2 regions of the Pseudomonas sp. MF06569 genome follow, and region 2 is predicted to be linked to the other one. Evidence: predicted binding sites of a transcription regulator. Region 2 holds the regulator's gene; the other holds the start of a gene.
What was found. The regulator FliA, encoded in region 2, starts transcription of late flagellar genes. The targets are predictions, from matches to a motif close to CTAAAGTTTNNNNNNNNNNNGCCGNTAA.

Region 1 (8,299 bases), on a different contig from region 2:
CGCTGCATCACGTGGCAATGCCTGACAGCATGTCCAGTTCACCGCTGGTAGCGGCGCTTGACCCGCGGGTGGATGAGCAGGTGGTGCAGGAGCAGATGGTGGATAACGTGGAGCCGGAACCGGAACCGGAACCGGAACCGGAGCCAGAACCCAAGCCAGAACCCAAGCCCTAGACACTTTCCCTGTGGGAGCGGGCTTGCTCGCGAAGGCAGCTCCCACAGGATGTGCAGGGTTCACTCACGTTCAGTAATCGTCGTCTTTATCAAACTGGCGCGCTTCGCGTTGCAGTTGATACACAAAACGTTCGACCTGACGCTGTACGGCGCCGCTGATGTTGTGAAAGCGCATGCCGGCAAAGGTAATGCTCAGCCGCTCTTCAAAGTGCAGGTAACGCAACTCGACCGGGGTGGACATCAGGCCAAACGGCAGGTCGGCGCTGAAGCGCTCATACACCTGACCCAGTTGCATGCCCTGGCCGATATCACCCTCAAAACGCAATTTGCAGCCCGTTGCAGAAACGTCCAGCAACTTGCCTTTGATCGGGGTTTTGAGTTTTTCACCCGCGACCTCCACGCTGACCAGATTGGCCAGCCGCAGGGCCGCACGAAATGCGTTGCGCCGCTGGTGGTAAACCACTTCGCGGGGTAGCGCACCGCGATAGCAGCGGTGATCCTTGCTGTCATCAAGGGTCAGCGGCGTGGTGCACTCCCAGGCAATGCGCACGCCATCGTGGAAACCCTCAACCCGAAACGGTATGCCAGCCTCAAGAAAGCGCTCGCCGTCACGGGGGATCATTTCGTCCAGCGCCATGGTGTTGCGCTCACGGTCTATATCCACCACATAGCTTTGGAAGCGCTGGGTGCGATCCTGGAAAGTGATGATCAGCGGGTCATGGCTCTCTTGCAGCATCCGCAGGTTGGAGGCAATTTCCAAAGGGGTGGTCAGCACCTTTGGCGGTTGCGGAACATCTTGGGCGTCGAACACGGTTGATCAATCTCCAGACAAAATACAGCGACACGCAAAAAAGAGGCATTCTGCCATTATGGTGCGTGTCTCGCTACAGGCTGCGGATGCGCAGGCTCAAGCCTGGCTGTAGGCGCGATGCTTGTTGAGCATCGAAGTGGTGCCGCGGGCGTCATACAACGAGGGGGCTTCGCCGCCATGAAGAATGCGCAGCTGGTTGGCGGTGATTGCCTGCTGGGTCTGGATCGACTGTCCATTGAGCAGGTTCGCAGCCTGGCATTGGGCCAGTAACTGGTTCAGCACATCGCTTTGGCTGAGCAGTTGCGCGCCTACGCTTGAGTGGCTGGCAAGGCTTTCGAGGCCGCTGCGGTTGGTGGCCAGGCCAAGGGCCGCGAGAATCTCGCTGCGCTTGCGGCCATGTTGCTCCAGCAAAATGATCAACGACTGTTTGCGCGCCAGAATGTTTTCCAGCACCTGCATGTCGCGGCCTTTCAGGGCAATGGACTCGTCTTGCAGCAGGCCGAGCAGTTGTTCGGCGGGGGCCAGGTCATCATTGATCAGTTGCAGTAAATTTTCGTCGTGCATAACGGGCTCTGGGAGTTAAGCGTCCAAAAGCCTGGCACAGGCCATGTGGGCCTAGCGCTGGGCTTCCATGTTGAGCAGTTTGCTGGCGACCCGGTTGCTGTCGACTTTGTAGCTGCCCTCGGCGATGGCCTGTTTAAGCTCGGCCACCCGATTTTTGTCGACAACAGGTTGGTCACGCAACGAGTCGCTGATCTTCTGCAACTGCTGAGCCTCTTGGCTGAGGTGTACAGATTCCCCGCTAGGGGCGCTGGCGCTGGTTTGCTCAGGGCCTTTAGCCGGGGCCGCTTGCGTGGCGCTGCCTGCTTCCTGATTTGCATTGCTGCGCGTACTGCCGGTTAAGGGCGGCGCGCTGCCAAGACGACTGAAGTCGATGACCATAACGATAAACCTCTGGGTATTTGGACGCTTGCCATGTTTTCGGCCATACCCGGAAAAACTTTAGGCTCGATTAATCATAGCTTCACACAGAACTGTACTGATCTGCGTCAAACCACAGTGTAGGAAAGTCCGGAGACTGATGCCAACTTTCCTACAATGCCACCTCAACTTGACCGGGTGCTGTCACTCGGGCCCGGATCACACGCTTGGAGTTCAGGTTCTTGACTCGTATCTGCTCGCTGAGGCCTCCGTCTGACAGGGCTTCGCCGGGCATTTTGACACTTAACGTACCGCTACGGGCGCTGATGACCACATGGTCGCCCTTGCGCACGGTGGCAACCTGTTCCAGGTGCGTGAGGGTCAGTACCTGATCGGTGATCATGGGCCGCAGCAGCTTTTGACCCACTGCCAGTTCAGTCGCCGTCAGGTAGCCCTGATTGATCAGGCTGATATCCCGCTCGCGCAAGGTGACATCGGCATAGTCGATCACCATGCCGCGCTTGAGCGGGTGATTGACGATGACCACGTCACGGAACAGTTTGACCTGGGCTGGAACGAAGATAGTCCAGGGCGAGCCCCCTTCGCAGCGCACGCGCACGATCACCCGGCCCATGGGTTGTGCCGGGCTTTCGAGGGTTGCTGTCAATTCCTTGTCGCAATGAGCCAGTCGCAGACGGGGGTCAAGGTTGTTGACCTGGATCTGATATCGCCCCTCGGTCTGGCTGGTTGCCAGGTAGTCTTCAACGGTGAATTCAAGAAAGCCCTGGGTCACGCCGATAAGCTGATCAGGCGATGTAAACGCATCAGCCTGGGTATGAGTGCCCAGGCCAAGCAGGGTGCCAGCCGCCAGGACGCTCAGACAGCTGCGGCGCAGGGTCTGGAGGAAGGGCCGGTGGCAGGAAATTGTCGTTTTTGCGTTCATGGCCGATAAAAAAGCAAGCCCCGTGCCGTTTACCGGGAAGTGCGTGATGAAACTTGAAGTTTTTAAGAGGAGCTGAGAATGGCCGGGATGATGGATGCGGTTAACCAGCGCACTCAGCTGGTCGGGCAAAATCGCCTGGAGCTGTTGTTGTTTCGTCTGGATGGACCACAGCTTTACGGGATCAATGTGTTCAAGGTCAGGGAGGTGCTGCAATGCCCGAAACTGACCTTGATTCCCAAGTCTCATCCCGTGGTATGTGGTGTGGCGAGCATTCGAGGCGCGACCATCCCGATTCTCGATCTGGCCATGGCCACCGGGGCGGGGGCCCTGAAAGATCAAAGCAGCCCGTTTGTGATCATCACCGAGTACAACACCAAGACTCAGGGCTTTCTGGTTCGCTCGGTTGAACGCATCGTGAACATGAACTGGGAAGAGATCCATCCGCCGCCCAAGGGCACGGGTAACGACCATTACTTGACGGCCGTCACCCGGCTGGACGATCAACTGGTCGAAATCATCGATGTCGAGAAGGTACTGGCAGAAGTCTCGCCATCACCTGAAACCATCACCCACGGTGTAGTGGATGTCGAAACCCGGAGCAAGGCACTGTCATTGCGGGTGCTGACCGTCGACGATTCGTCGGTGGCACGCAAGCAGGTAGCCCGTTGCCTGCAAACGGTAGGCGTTGAAGTGGTGTCGTTGAATGATGGCCGTCAGGCGCTGGACTACCTGCGCAAGCTGGTGGAGGAGGGCAAGGACCCGTCTGAAGAATTTCTGATGATGATCTCGGATATCGAGATGCCGGAAATGGACGGCTACACCCTGACTGCTGAAATCCGTAACGATCCGCGGATGCAAAAGCTGCACATCATTCTGCATACTTCGTTATCCGGGGTATTCAATCAGGCTATGGTGAAAAAGGTCGGTGCCGATGACTTTTTGGCCAAGTTCCGACCTGATGACCTGGCATCCCGGGTAGTTGACCGGATAAAAGCAGCAGACCATAGCCAGGGCTCACCCCTGGCGGTCAAATCGATTTAAGAGGCAGGACATTTGTCGACGGCTAATTTGGATTTTGAACAGTTCCGGGTCTTCCTGGAAAAAGCCTGTGGCATTTTGCTGGGTGAAAACAAGCAGTACCTCGTCTCCAGCCGGCTTAACAAGCTGATGGAGCAGCAAGGTATCAAGTCCCTGGGCGAGCTGATTCAGCGTATCCAGAGCCAGCCGCGCAGCGGGCTGCGCGAACTGGTGGTCGATGCGATGACCACCAACGAAACCTTGTGGTTTCGCGACACCTACCCCTTCGAAGTATTGAAGAACAAGGTGCTGCCCGAGCAAATCAAGGCCAGTCCTGGCCAGCGTTTGCGAATCTGGTCGGCGGCCTGTTCTTCGGGGCAGGAGCCGTACTCGTTGTCGATGGCCATTGACGAGTTTGAGCGCAGCAACCTTGGGCAGTTGAAAGCGGGGGTGCAGATTTTTGCCACCGACCTGTCGGCCCAGATGCTCAATACCTGTAAAACCGGCGAATACGACAACCTTGCGATTGGCCGGGGCCTGTCGCCAGAACGCTTGCAGCGCTATTTCGATCCCAAGGGGCCGGGGCGCTGGGTGCTCAAGACGCCGATCAAGAATCGGGTCGAGTTCCGCTCCTTCAACCTGCTGGACAGTTACGCAGGGTTTGGCAAATTCGACATCGTGTTTTGCCGCAACGTGTTGATCTACTTCTCGGCAGAAGTGAAAAAAGACATTCTGCTGCGTATCCACAGCACCTTGAAACCGGGTGGCTATTTGTTTTTGGGCGCCTCTGAAGCCCTCAACGGCTTGCCGGATCACTACCAGATGGTCCAATGCAGCCCGGGAATCATCTACCAGGCCAAATAGACCTCTATCCGTAGTCGCTGCCGCAGGCTGCGAAGGGTTGCGCAGCAACCCGTTTCCCGAGATCGGTGCAAAACCTTTTCAAGGGCCTGCGGCCCTTATCGCAGCCTTCGGCAGCGACTACAAAAAACCTGCTCCAAGCGGCAGAAAAGCGGCAGTCAGCGGTCAACCGTTGCCGCTTTTCTGGCATTGCCGCTGTCCGCAACCCGGCAAACCCTTGAAATACGGGGCTGTAAAAACTGGCACGGGGTTTGCTCTATCCCTGTCATGTAAAACCTGAATCACATTCTCAGGTCAGCCCACAAAGGTTTTCCGACATGAGCATCAGCTTCGATAAAGCGCTCGGTATCCATGAGCAAGCCCTGGGCTTTCGCGCTCAGCGTGCCGAGGTACTGGCCAACAACATCGCCAACGCCGACACCCCGAACTACAAGGCTCGGGATCTGGACTTTGCCTCTGTGCTCGCGGCACAGAGCGACAAAAACCAGAACGGCGCCTTTGCGTTGAACAAGACCAACACTCGCCATATCGAAGCCCAGGGCCTGAGCAGTGGCGACGAGTCGCTGCTGTACCGCACCCCGATGCAGCCCTCGATCGACCAGAACACCGTGGATGCTCAGTTGGAGCAATCGAACTACGCAGAGAATGCGGTCAACTTCCAGGCCAGCTTCACCCTGCTCAACAGCAAATTCAAAGGGCTGATGTCGGCCCTGCGTGGGGAGTAATCCATGTCTCTATCCAGTGTTTTCAATATTGCCGGTAGTGGCATGAGCGCCCAGACCACGCGCCTGAACACCGTGGCCAGCAACATCGCCAACGCCGACACCGTGTCTTCGAGCATCGACCAGACCTACCGTGCTCGTCACCCGGTATTTGCCACTATGTTTCAGGGCGCGCAAAGCACCACCGGCGACTCGCTGTTCCAGAATCAGGACGGTGCAGGCCAAGGTGTGCAGGTGCTGGGCGTGGTTGAGGACCAAAGCGAGCTTCAGGCCCGTTACGAACCTAACCATCCTTCTGCAGACGCCAAGGGCTATGTGTACTACCCCAACGTCAATGTGGTTGAAGAAATGGCTGACATGATTTCTGCCAGCCGTTCGTTCCAGACCAACGCCGAGCTGATGAATACCGCCAAAACCATGATGCAGAAGGTCCTGACCCTCGGTCAGTGATAAGGGGCGACGCAAATGAGTGTGACCGATTCCACCAGCGGCATGACCCTTAACCAGGTGCTTGCCAACTCCGCCCAGGCCAAGACCACCGATACCAGTCTGGCGGCGGCCTCGAAGGCTGCGTCCGGGAACACGGCGCTGGGCAAGGATGCGTTCCTGCAACTGCTGGTTACCCAACTGAAAAACCAGAACCCGCTGGACCCGCAGGACAACACTGCGTTCGTCGCGCAACTGGCCCAGTTCAGCAGCCTGGAAGGCATCACCACGCTCAACGATACGGTCACTTCGCTCTCGGGCAACTTCCAGTCTTCGCAAGCCTTGCAGGCCTCGTCGCTGGTGGGGCGCTCGGTGATTGTGCAAACCGGTGAGGCCTATGTGGACCCCGCCAGCGAAAAGCCATTCAACGGCACCGTGGTGGTCCAGGACGCCAACTCCAATCCCGTGATCAGCATTACCAATGCGGACGGTGAAGTGGTCCGCACGATCGACATGGGCACCCAGAAGGCCGGTAACGCGGGCTTTACCTGGGATGGCAAGGACGACGAAGGCGTGCTGCTGGACAAGGGCTCGTACACCTTCACCGCATCAAGCAAAACCGACACCGGCACGACGGCGCTCACCACCTACCTGCCAGCCACGGTTAACAGCGTGACCCTGAGCAAGACCGGTGGCGAAATCATGCTCAACCTCGCAGGCCTGGGCAGCATTGGCATATCCAAAGTCCAGACCATTGGCCTCTAAGCCGACTCATACGCCTCAAGGAGAGAAACATGTCATTCAATATCGGCCTTAGCGGCCTCTATGCGGCGAACAAGCAGCTCGACGTGACCGGCAACAACATCGCCAACGCTGCGACCACCGGCTTCAAATCTTCGCGGGCAGAGTTTGCCGACATCTACTCGGCCAACAAGCTGGGGATCGGCAGCAAGACCATCGGCAGTGGCGTGAACCTGGCAGCGGTTTCGCAAAACTTTGGTCAAGGTGCAGTCAACAACACCGGCAACCTTCTGGACATGGGGATTCAGGGCAGCGGCTTCTTCGTGCTGAGCGACAACGGCTCCTTGAGCTACACCCGTGCCGGTACGTTCAAGTCCGATAAAGACGGTTATGTGACCAGCTCTGATGGCACTGCGCGCTTGCAGGGTTATGGCGTGGATGCCAACGGCAATATCGTCAATGGCGTGCTGACCGACCTGCGTATCGACACCTCGAACCTGGCGCCCAAGCCTACAGGTTCGGTCACGTCCGAGATCAACTTGAACTCCAGCGCCGATGCGATCGATCAGGCCAAGGTCCCGTTCGATCCGACCGTCTCCACCAGCTACACCAAAAAATTCAGCACCACGGTCTATGACACCCAGGGCAACGCGCACCCGATGGACCAGTACATGGTCAAGACCGGTGGCAACAACTGGAGCGTCTATACCCTGATCGATGGCCGCAACCCGGATGGCACCTTGCCAACAGGCGAGAATGCCACGGCACCAGTGCCTTCAACCATGGCGTTTGATTCGGCCGGTGCGTTGACCAAGGTGACGCAGCCAGGCGCGGCTGATGACCAGGCTGAAAACACCCTGGTTGTCAGTGGCTGGAAGCCGGGCGCCATGATCAATGGCGAATGGAAAGACAACGGTGCGGCGTCCAAAGCGGGTGGCATCGTGATCAACATGGCCAAAACCACCCAGTACAACACCGATACTTCCCGTAACCCGCCCACCCAGGACGGCTATGCCACCGGCCAGATCAACAACCTGACCATCGATGGTTCGGGCGTGATGTTCGCCAACTTCAGCAACAACCAGAGCCGCGCCATCGGCCAGATTTCCCTGGCCAGCTTTACCAACGAGCAAGGCTTGCAGCCGGTGGGTGGCACCGCCTGGAAAGAAACCTATTCCTCGGGTGTGGCCGGTTACGACGCGCCGAAAATTGGCAGCCTGGGCGCCATCCAGTCCAACTCCCTGGAAGACTCCAACGTCAACCTGACCAGCGAACTGGTGGACCTGATCAAGGCGCAGAGCAACTACCAGGCCAACGCCAAAACCATCTCGACCCAAAGCACCATCATGCAGACCATTATTCAGATGACGTAATGGCGGGTCGCGGGAGGGTATGCCCGTCACCATTGTGGGAGCGGGCTTGCTCGCGATAGCAGCAGCGCGGTCTGGCAAGTGACCGCGTTGTCAGCATCGCAGGAAAGCCAGCTCCTACCCAAAGCGCGCAGGTTCAGGTGAACTCAACCCGCTCCGGCACTCGGGTCATCAGTACCTTGCCTCCACGAATCGAGACCCGCGCCTTGGCCTGGCGGCGCACCGCTTCGTAGTCGTTCTCGGCATCCAGCACCAGCAGATTTGCCGGACGGCCCACCGCAATGCCGTACCGCTCGCCCAGGTCGAGGGTGCGT
Region 2 (8,299 bases):
GCCAACAGGAGCTGTTGCCATCGCCTGCCCGCGCCCAAGAGACCAAGGAGCTGGGCTGGGATGACGTGACGCCCATCGACATGATCGGCCTGGAGGTTGGCTATCGGCTGATTCCGCTGGTTGACCGCAATCAGGGTGGCCAGTTGCTGGCGCGGATCAAGGGTGTGCGCAAAAAGCTGTCCCAGGATCTGGGCTTTCTGATGCCCACCGTGCATATCCGCGACAACCTCGACCTGGCCCCCAGTGCGTATCGCCTGACCCTGATGGGGGTGATCCTGGCCGAGGCCGAGATCTACCCGGACCGCGAGATGGCGATCAATCCGGGGCAGGTGTTCGGCACGCTCAACGGCATTACCACCAAGGATCCGGCCTTTGGTCTGGAAGCGGTGTGGATTGAGGTCAGCCAGCGCAGTCAGGCGCAATCGCTGGGCTATACCGTAGTGGACGCCAGTACGGTAGTGGCGACCCACCTTAACCAGATTCTGTACAAACACTCCCATGAGTTGATCGGTCATGAAGAAGTGCAGCAGTTGATGCAACTGCTGGCCAAGTCTTCACCCAAGCTGGCTGAAGAGCTGGTGCCGGGCATCCTGAGCCTGTCCCAACTGCTCAAAGTGTTGCAGGCCCTGCTGGCTGAACAGGTACCGGTGCGTGACATTCGCAGCATTGCCGAAGCCGTCGCGAACAATGCCCATAAGAGTCAAGATACTGCCGCTTTGGTTGCCGCGGTGCGGGTCGGGTTGTCGCGCGCCATCGTGCAAAGCATTGTAGGCGTTGAGTCTGAGCTGCCTGTGATCACCTTGGAGCCAAGGTTGGAACAAATATTGCTCAATAGTTTGCAGAAGGCCGGACAAGGCCAGGAAGAGGGCGTGTTGCTGGAGCCAAGCATGGCAGAAAAGCTCCAGCGCTCGTTGATCGACGCTGCTCAGCGTCAGGAGATGCAAGGTAATCCAGTGATTTTGTTGGTGGCAGGCCCGGTACGCGCGATGCTTTCGCGTTTTGGCCGTCTGGCGGTGCCCAACCTGCATGTACTGGCTTACCAGGAAATTCCTGACAACAAGCAGGTCACGATCGTTGCAACAGTAGGCCCTAACGGCTGAGGGTTTGGTTTATGCAAGTGAAGCGATTTTTCGCCGCCGATATGCGTCAGGCCATGAAGCTGATTCGTGATGAACTGGGGGCGGACGCCGCCATTATTGGCAACCGCCGGATAGCCGGGGGCGTTGAGTTGACCGCGGCCCTGGACTACAAGCTGTCCGCGCTGGCACCCCGTGTACCGAACATTGAGCTCGAAGAAGAGCTGCGCAAGACCCAGTCGCGGATTGTCTCGGCCCAGGCCGAGTTGAGCCTGCGCGGTGAGGGCGAGGCGGGGGACAACCGTCAGTTGTTTGCCGGTCTGCCGCTGACCGCCGCCGAGCCGTTGATCGAGCCGACCCTTGAAGAGCCGCCGCGCCCTGCACCTGCGCCAGCCGCACCGACCATTGATCAGCGCGCATTCGACAACATGCGTCATGAACTCAACGGTTTGCGCGAGTTGCTCGAAGTGCAGCTCGGCTCGCTGGCCTGGAGCCAGTTGCAGGATGCCAAGCCTGCCCAGGCCAATCTGTGGCGTCGCCTGCAGCGTATCGGCCTGTCCGGGCCGCTGTCCCGTGATCTGCTGGCGCAAGTGGCCGGCATCGAGGAGCCGCGTCAGGCCTGGCGGATGCTGTTGGCGCACCTGGCGCGCATGATTGCCACGCCTGAGCTGGAACCGCTGGAAGAGGGCGGTGTGATCGCGATGGTCGGTCCCGCAGGGATGGGTAAAACCACCACGCTGGCCAAGCTGGCGGCGCGTTATGTGCTCAAGTACGGCGCGCAGAACATTGCCCTGGTGAGCATGGACAGCTTTCGAATTGGCGCCCAGGAGCAACTCAAGACCCTGGGCCGGATTCTCAACGTACCGGTGACCCACGTGGCCCCCGGTCAGTCGTTGGGCCAGACCCTTGAGCCACTGGTGCGCAAGCGCGTGGTGCTGGTGGACACCGCCGGGCTGCAAGCCAGCGATCCGGCGTTGCGCCTGCAGCTGGAAAGCCTCGCGGGGCGAGGGATCAAGGCCAGAAATTATCTGGTACTGGCCACCACCAGCCAGAAACAGGTGCTGACGGCGGCGTACCTCAGTTACAAGCGTTGCGGGCTGGCCGGTTGCATCCTGACCAAACTGGATGAAACGGCAAGCCTGGGCGAAGTGTTGAGCCTGGCGATCAGCCACGGGTTGCCGGTGGCGTACCTCACCGATGGTCCAAGGATTCCGGATGACCTTCACCTGCCGCGCCGTCACCAGTTGGTGAGTCGCGCAGTGAGTGTGCAAATGCAGGAAGAACCCAGCGAAGAAGCCATGGCCGATATGTTCGCTGATATCTATCACAGCCCTCCCAAGCGGGTAGGCTGAGGTAGTCAAGATTACGTTGCAATGTACCTACATCTGATGGTCTGAAGGTTTTGTTCCAATGGGGAACGGGCAGCCAACGCATGTAGCCGCGTCTAAGTAAGACAAGGTAAAAAAAGATCATGGGCAGCATGCATCCCGTACAGGTGATCGCAGTGACCGGCGGCAAGGGTGGCGTCGGTAAAACTAACGTCTCAGTCAACTTGTCCATCGCATTGGCCGAGCTGGGCAGGCGCGTTCTGTTGATGGACGCGGACCTTGGACTGGCGAATGTCGATGTCCTGCTGGGCCTGACCCCCAAATTCACCCTGGCCGATGTGGTCGAGGGGCGTTGCGAGCTGCGCGATGTCTTGCTGCAAGGCCCTGGCGGGATTCGTATCGTGCCGGCGGCTTCAGGCACCCAGAGCATGGTGCAGCTGAGCCCGGCGCAACACGCCGGTCTGATCCAGGCCTTCAGCGACCTCGGCGACAATCTGGATGTGCTGGTGATCGACACCGCTGCCGGGATTGGCGAGTCGGTGGTCAGCTTTGTGCGCGCCGCCCAGGAAGTGCTGCTGGTGGTCTGCGACGAGCCGACATCGATCACCGATGCCTATGCGCTGATCAAGCTGCTCAATCGCGATTACGGCATGAACCGCTTTCGCGTATTGGCGAACATGGCCCAGAGCCCGCAGGAAGGGCGCAATCTGTTCGCCAAATTGACTAAAGTCACCGACCGTTTTCTCGATGTGGCCCTGCAATACGTGGGCGCCGTTCCGTATGACGAATGCGTGCGCAAGGCCGTACAAAAACAGCGGGCCGTCTACGAAGCGTTCCCGCGCTCCAAGTGCTCCCTGGCGTTTAAAGCCATCGCCCAGAAAGTCGACACCTGGCCGCTGCCCGCCAACCCCCGCGGGCATCTGGAGTTCTTTGTCGAGCGTCTGGTGCAGCAAGCAGGGGGGCGCTTTTAATGACCGCCAGTGGCTATCGCATGTACAGCAAGGCGTCCCGTGACAGCCAGTACGAGCTGATCGAGCGCTACGCCCCTTTGGTCAAGCGCATTGCCTATCACCTGTTGGCGCGCTTGCCGGCCAGCGTGCAGGTGGACGACCTGATCCAGGCCGGGATGATCGGGCTGCTCGAGGTGTCGGGCAAATACGACGCCACCAAGGGAGCGAGTTTTGAGACCTATGCCGGGATTCGCATTCGTGGCGCCATGCTCGATGAAGTGCGAAAAGGCGACTGGGCCCCGCGCTCTGTCCACCGCAATACGCGCATGGTCAGCGATGCAATTCGGGTAATTGAAGCAAAAACCGGTTGTGACGCTAAAGATCATGAAGTTGCGGCCGAACTCCAGTTAAGCCTTGATGATTATTACGCCATCTTGAATGACACCCTGGGCAGCCGTCTGTTCAGTTTCGACGACTTGTTGCAGGACGGCGAACACGAAGGGCTGCATGAGGATGGCGCAAGTGCTCACCCGGAGCCGTCCCGCGATCTGGAAGACGAACGCTTCCAGGGCGCGCTGGCCGATGCGATTGCCCATCTGCCCGAGCGTGAGCGGCTGGTGTTGGCGCTGTACTACGACGAGGAACTGAACCTCAAGGAAATCGGCGAAGTGCTGGGGGTCAGCGAGTCCCGTGTGAGCCAGCTGCACAGCCAGTGCGCAGCGCGGCTGCGTGCACGCCTGAGCCAGTGGCGAGCGCACTGACGGGAACACGCGTACTTATTGTGGGAGCGGGCTTGCTCGCGATGGGATCGACACGGTGAATCAGAAAAACCGCGCCGCCAGCATCGCGAGCAAGCCCGCTCCCACAGTCGATTCTGGCGGTGTTTGAAAACGAATTGATTGAATGGCGTGTCCCCAGACCGGGCGCGTTTAAGACTGCTTGGAGGTCGAATTGGACAAGAACATGAAAATCCTTATCGTTGATGATTTTTCAACGATGCGGCGGATCATTAAAAACCTGTTGCGTGACCTGGGGTTCACCAACACGGTCGAGGCGGACGACGGCATCACGGCGTTGCCGATCCTCAATCTGGGTCACATCGACTTTTTGGTGACCGACTGGAACATGCCGGGCATGACCGGTATCGAGTTGCTGCGCCACGTGCGCGCCGACGAAAAACTCAAGCACTTGCCGGTGCTGATGGTGACCGCCGAAGCCAAGCGCGAGCAGATCATCGAAGCCGCCCAGGCCGGTGTTAACGGCTATGTGGTCAAGCCGTTCACGGCTATCGCACTCAAAGACAAGATCGAGAAGATCTTTGATCGCATCGGTTGATCGGTTGCCTTGGGGGCGCTATGGAGCATAAAGAATCTACACAGGGCGATTTTGAGTCGACCCTGAAAAAACATGCTCACGAATTGGTCGAAAGCCTTGAAAGAGGCCAGTTTGGCGATGCAGTGCAGCTGATTCACGAACTCAACCAGACCCGTGATCGCGGGTTGTATCGCGAAGTCGGCAAACTGACCCGTGAACTGCACAGTGCAATTGTCAATTTCCATATTGATCCGAGCATGCCGCAAGCCGAAGAAGTGTCGCAGATCACGGATGCCACGGAACGCCTGGCTTATGTTGTGAAGCTCACGGAAGCGGCCGCCAATCGAACCATGGACCTGGTGGAAAACAGCACGCCGCTGGTCAACGGCCTGGGGCAGGAAGCCAAGGCCCTGAGTGCAGACTGGGGTCGCTTCATGCGCCGTGAAATCGGTGCCGAGGAGTTTCGCGAGCTGGCGCGTCGGGTTGACAGTTTTTTGACGCGTAGCGACGAGCAAAGTCAGGTCGTGTCCGCCAACCTCACCGACATCTTGCTGGCCCAGGATTTCCAGGACCTTACCGGTCAGGTCATCAAGCGGGTAACGCAACTGGTCACGGACGTTGAAAGCAATCTGCTCAAACTGGTGCTGATGGCCAGTCAGGTAGACCGCTTTGCCGGCATCGAACACGACCGTGATGCGTTGCGTGCTGAAAATAATTCGCAAAAAAACCAGGCCAAGGGTGAAGGTCCGCAGATTCATGCCGATACACGTAATGACGTCGTATCCGGTCAGGATGATGTAGACGATTTGCTGTCCAGTTTAGGTTTTTAGGACTCGATAGACGTGCGGGCGCTGTTGCCTGGCGTCGCGGGCCTTTCTCAAGGAGCACGTACATGAGCTTCGGCGCCGATGAAGAAATCCTTCAGGATTTCCTGGTTGAAGCCGGCGAAATTCTGGAGTTGCTGTCCGAGCAACTGGTCGAGCTGGAAAGCCGACCGGATGATGCGGACCTGCTCAATGCCATTTTTCGCGGTTTTCATACTGTCAAAGGGGGCGCCGGCTTCCTGCAGCTCCATGAATTGGTGGAGTGCTGTCACATCGCCGAGAACGTCTTCGACATCCTGCGCAAGGGTGAACGAGGCGTCGACGCGGAGTTGATGGACGTGGTGCTTGAGGCACTGGATGCGGTCAACGGCATGTTCAGCGAAGTACGCGAGCGCAGCCCGATCACCGCGGCGACCCCCGAGTTGCTGGCGGCGCTGGCGCGTCTGGCAGAACCTGCCACCGCTCACGTGGTTGCAGCACCTGAGCCTGTGCCGGTGGCGGTAGTCGCAGCCCCGGTGACGGATATCACCGACAGCGAATTTGAACAGCTGCTGGAATCCCTCGATGCGGTCAAGGCCGCTGCCCACGAGCCCGAGCCGGTTGTCCCGGCAGACATCTCGGCGGGTGACGAAATCAGCGACGCCGAATTTGAGTTGCTGCTTGACCAGTTGCACGGCAAGGGCCAGTTTTCTGCGGATGCCGCAGTGGTCGGCGCAGTGCCCGACGAAGCGCCAGCAGCCGTAGCTGAAGTCAGCAATGAAATCACCGACGATGAATTCGAGGCCTTGCTCGATCAACTACATGGCAAGGGTGCGTTCAACACCGACGCACTGGGCGCTGCGACCGCCGAGCCTGTTGCCGCGGCCGAGGAGCCAGCGGGCGACCCGAACCTGATCAGCGATCACGAATTCGAAGCCCTGCTCGATGAGATGCATGGTAAAGGCAAGTTCAGTCCGGACTCCGCAGCCGTTGTCGCTGCGGCTGTGCCCGCCAAACCGGTTGCGGCTGCGCGTGCCGCCCCGGCCCGGGCGGCAGCTGCACCGTCGGAAAAGCCCGTTGCCTCTGAGGCAGAAACCACCGTGCGGGTCGATACCGCACGGCTGGACGACATCATGAACATGGTCGGCGAACTGGTGCTGGTGCGTAACCGTCTGGTGCGCCTGGGCCTGAACAGCCATGACGAGGACATGGCCAAGGCCCTGTCCAACCTCGACGTGGTCACCGCCGACCTGCAAACCGCAGTGATGAAGACCCGGATGCAGCCGATCAAAAAAGTATTCGGTCGCTTCCCGCGGCTGGTGCGGGATCTGGCGCGTCAGTTGAAGAAAGAAATCAGCCTGGAATTGGTGGGCGAAGAGACCGACCTGGATAAAAACCTCGTCGAAGCCCTGGCCGATCCACTGGTCCACTTGGTGCGCAACGCCGTCGACCATGGTTGCGAAACCCCGGAAGAACGTGCTGCTGCAGGCAAGCCAAGCTGCGGTCGGGTGGTGCTGTCGGCAGAGCAGGAAGGCGACCATATCCTGCTGTCGATCTCCGATGACGGCAAAGGCATGGATGCCAATTTCCTGCGCTCCCTGGCGGTGAAAAAAGGCCTGATGGACAAGGACGCAGCCGATCGCCTGAGCGAAAGCGACTGCTACAACCTGATTTTTGCACCGGGCTTTTCCACCAAGACCGAGATCAGCGATGTGTCCGGACGTGGCGTGGGCATGGACGTGGTGAAAACCAAGATCGCTCAGCTCAATGGCTCGCTGAGCATCGAGTCGGTGCTGGGTCGTGGCTCGAAAATCGTCATCAAGGTGCCGCTGACCCTGGCGATCATGCCAACCCTGATGGTGATGCTGGGCAACCAGGCGTTTGCGTTCCCGCTGGTCAACGTCAACGAGATTTTCCATCTCGACCTGTCGCGCACCAACGTGGTCGACGGCCAGGAAGTGGTGATCGTGCGCGACAAGGCCCTGCCGTTGTTCTACCTCAAGCGCTGGCTGGTGGCGTCTGCCGCCCACGAAGAACAGCGCGAAGGGCATGTGGTGATTTTGTCGGTCGGTACCCAGCGCATCGGTTTTGTGGTCGATCAACTGGTCGGCCAGGAAGAGGTGGTGATCAAGCCGTTGGGCAAAATGCTCCAGGGCACGCCAGGCATGTCGGGCGCCACCATTACCGGTGATGGCCGTATTGCCTTGATTCTGGATGTTCCGAGCATGCTCAAGCACTACGCATCACGGCGTATTTGATTCTGGTGAGCCGGGGCTTTTGCGCCCCGCACCGCCTAACGGAGTGTTTATGGTAGTCAAGGTCCTGGTGGTGGATGATTCCGGTTTTTTCCGCCGCCGCGTCTCGGAAATTCTGTCGGCTGACCCGACGATTCAAGTGATCGGCACCGCCACCAATGGCAAGGAAGCCATCGATCAGGCGCTGGCGCTCAAGCCGGACGTGATCACGATGGATTACGAGATGCCGTTGATGGATGGCATCACGGCCGTGCGTCATATCATGCAGCGCTGTCCGACCCCGGTATTGATGTTTTCCTCGCTGACCCACGAGGGCGCCCGCGTGACCCTCGATGCGCTGGATGCCGGGGCGGTGGATTTTTTGCCGAAAAACTTCGAAGACATCTCGCGCAACCCCGAGAAGGTCAAGCAGATGCTGTGCGAAAAGGTTCACAGCATCTCGCGCAGCAACCGCCGAATGTCCAGCTACAGCGCGCCAGCGCCTGCGGTCTCAGCCCCTGCGCCTGTGCCTCGGCCTGCCCTTGGCGGTTTTGTGCCCCCCGCGCCGACCGCCTCGTTGCCCCCTGCGCGCAC

Region 1: flgM (flagellar biosynthesis anti-sigma factor FlgM) is a predicted target of FliA. The motif match lies at 1,963-1,990, and genes of this name have one in related genera.

What each region holds. Positions count from the first base shown of each region.
Region 1 covers NZ_JCBCUZ010000021.1:63,957-72,255, reverse strand. Annotated here, with positions in the region: gene AC19YQ_RS18045 (MFS transporter) at 1-173, shown strand, start outside; gene AC19YQ_RS18040 (flagellar brake protein) at 244-984, opposite strand; gene AC19YQ_RS18035 (flagella synthesis protein FlgN) at 1,081-1,548, opposite strand; gene flgM (flagellar biosynthesis anti-sigma factor FlgM) at 1,600-1,926, opposite strand; gene flgA (flagellar basal body P-ring formation chaperone FlgA) at 2,078-2,848, opposite strand; gene AC19YQ_RS18020 (chemotaxis protein CheV) at 2,927-3,889, shown strand; gene cheR (protein-glutamate O-methyltransferase CheR) at 3,902-4,729, shown strand; gene flgB (flagellar basal body rod protein FlgB) at 5,044-5,451, shown strand; gene flgC (flagellar basal body rod protein FlgC) at 5,455-5,898, shown strand; gene AC19YQ_RS18000 (flagellar hook assembly protein FlgD) at 5,914-6,639, shown strand; gene flgE (flagellar hook protein FlgE) at 6,669-7,988, shown strand; gene codA (cytosine deaminase) at 8,122-8,299, opposite strand, start outside.
Region 2 covers NZ_JCBCUZ010000007.1:183,042-191,340, reverse strand. Annotated here, with positions in the region: gene flhA (flagellar biosynthesis protein FlhA) at 1-1,100, shown strand, start outside; gene flhF (flagellar biosynthesis GTPase FlhF) at 1,112-2,428, shown strand; gene fleN (flagellar synthesis regulator FleN) at 2,548-3,375, shown strand; gene fliA (RNA polymerase sigma factor FliA) at 3,375-4,115, shown strand; gene AC19YQ_RS10135 (chemotaxis response regulator CheY) at 4,318-4,689, shown strand; gene AC19YQ_RS10130 (protein phosphatase CheZ) at 4,710-5,498, shown strand; gene AC19YQ_RS10125 (chemotaxis protein CheA) at 5,561-7,729, shown strand; gene AC19YQ_RS10120 (protein-glutamate methylesterase/protein-glutamine glutaminase) at 7,779-8,299, shown strand, end outside.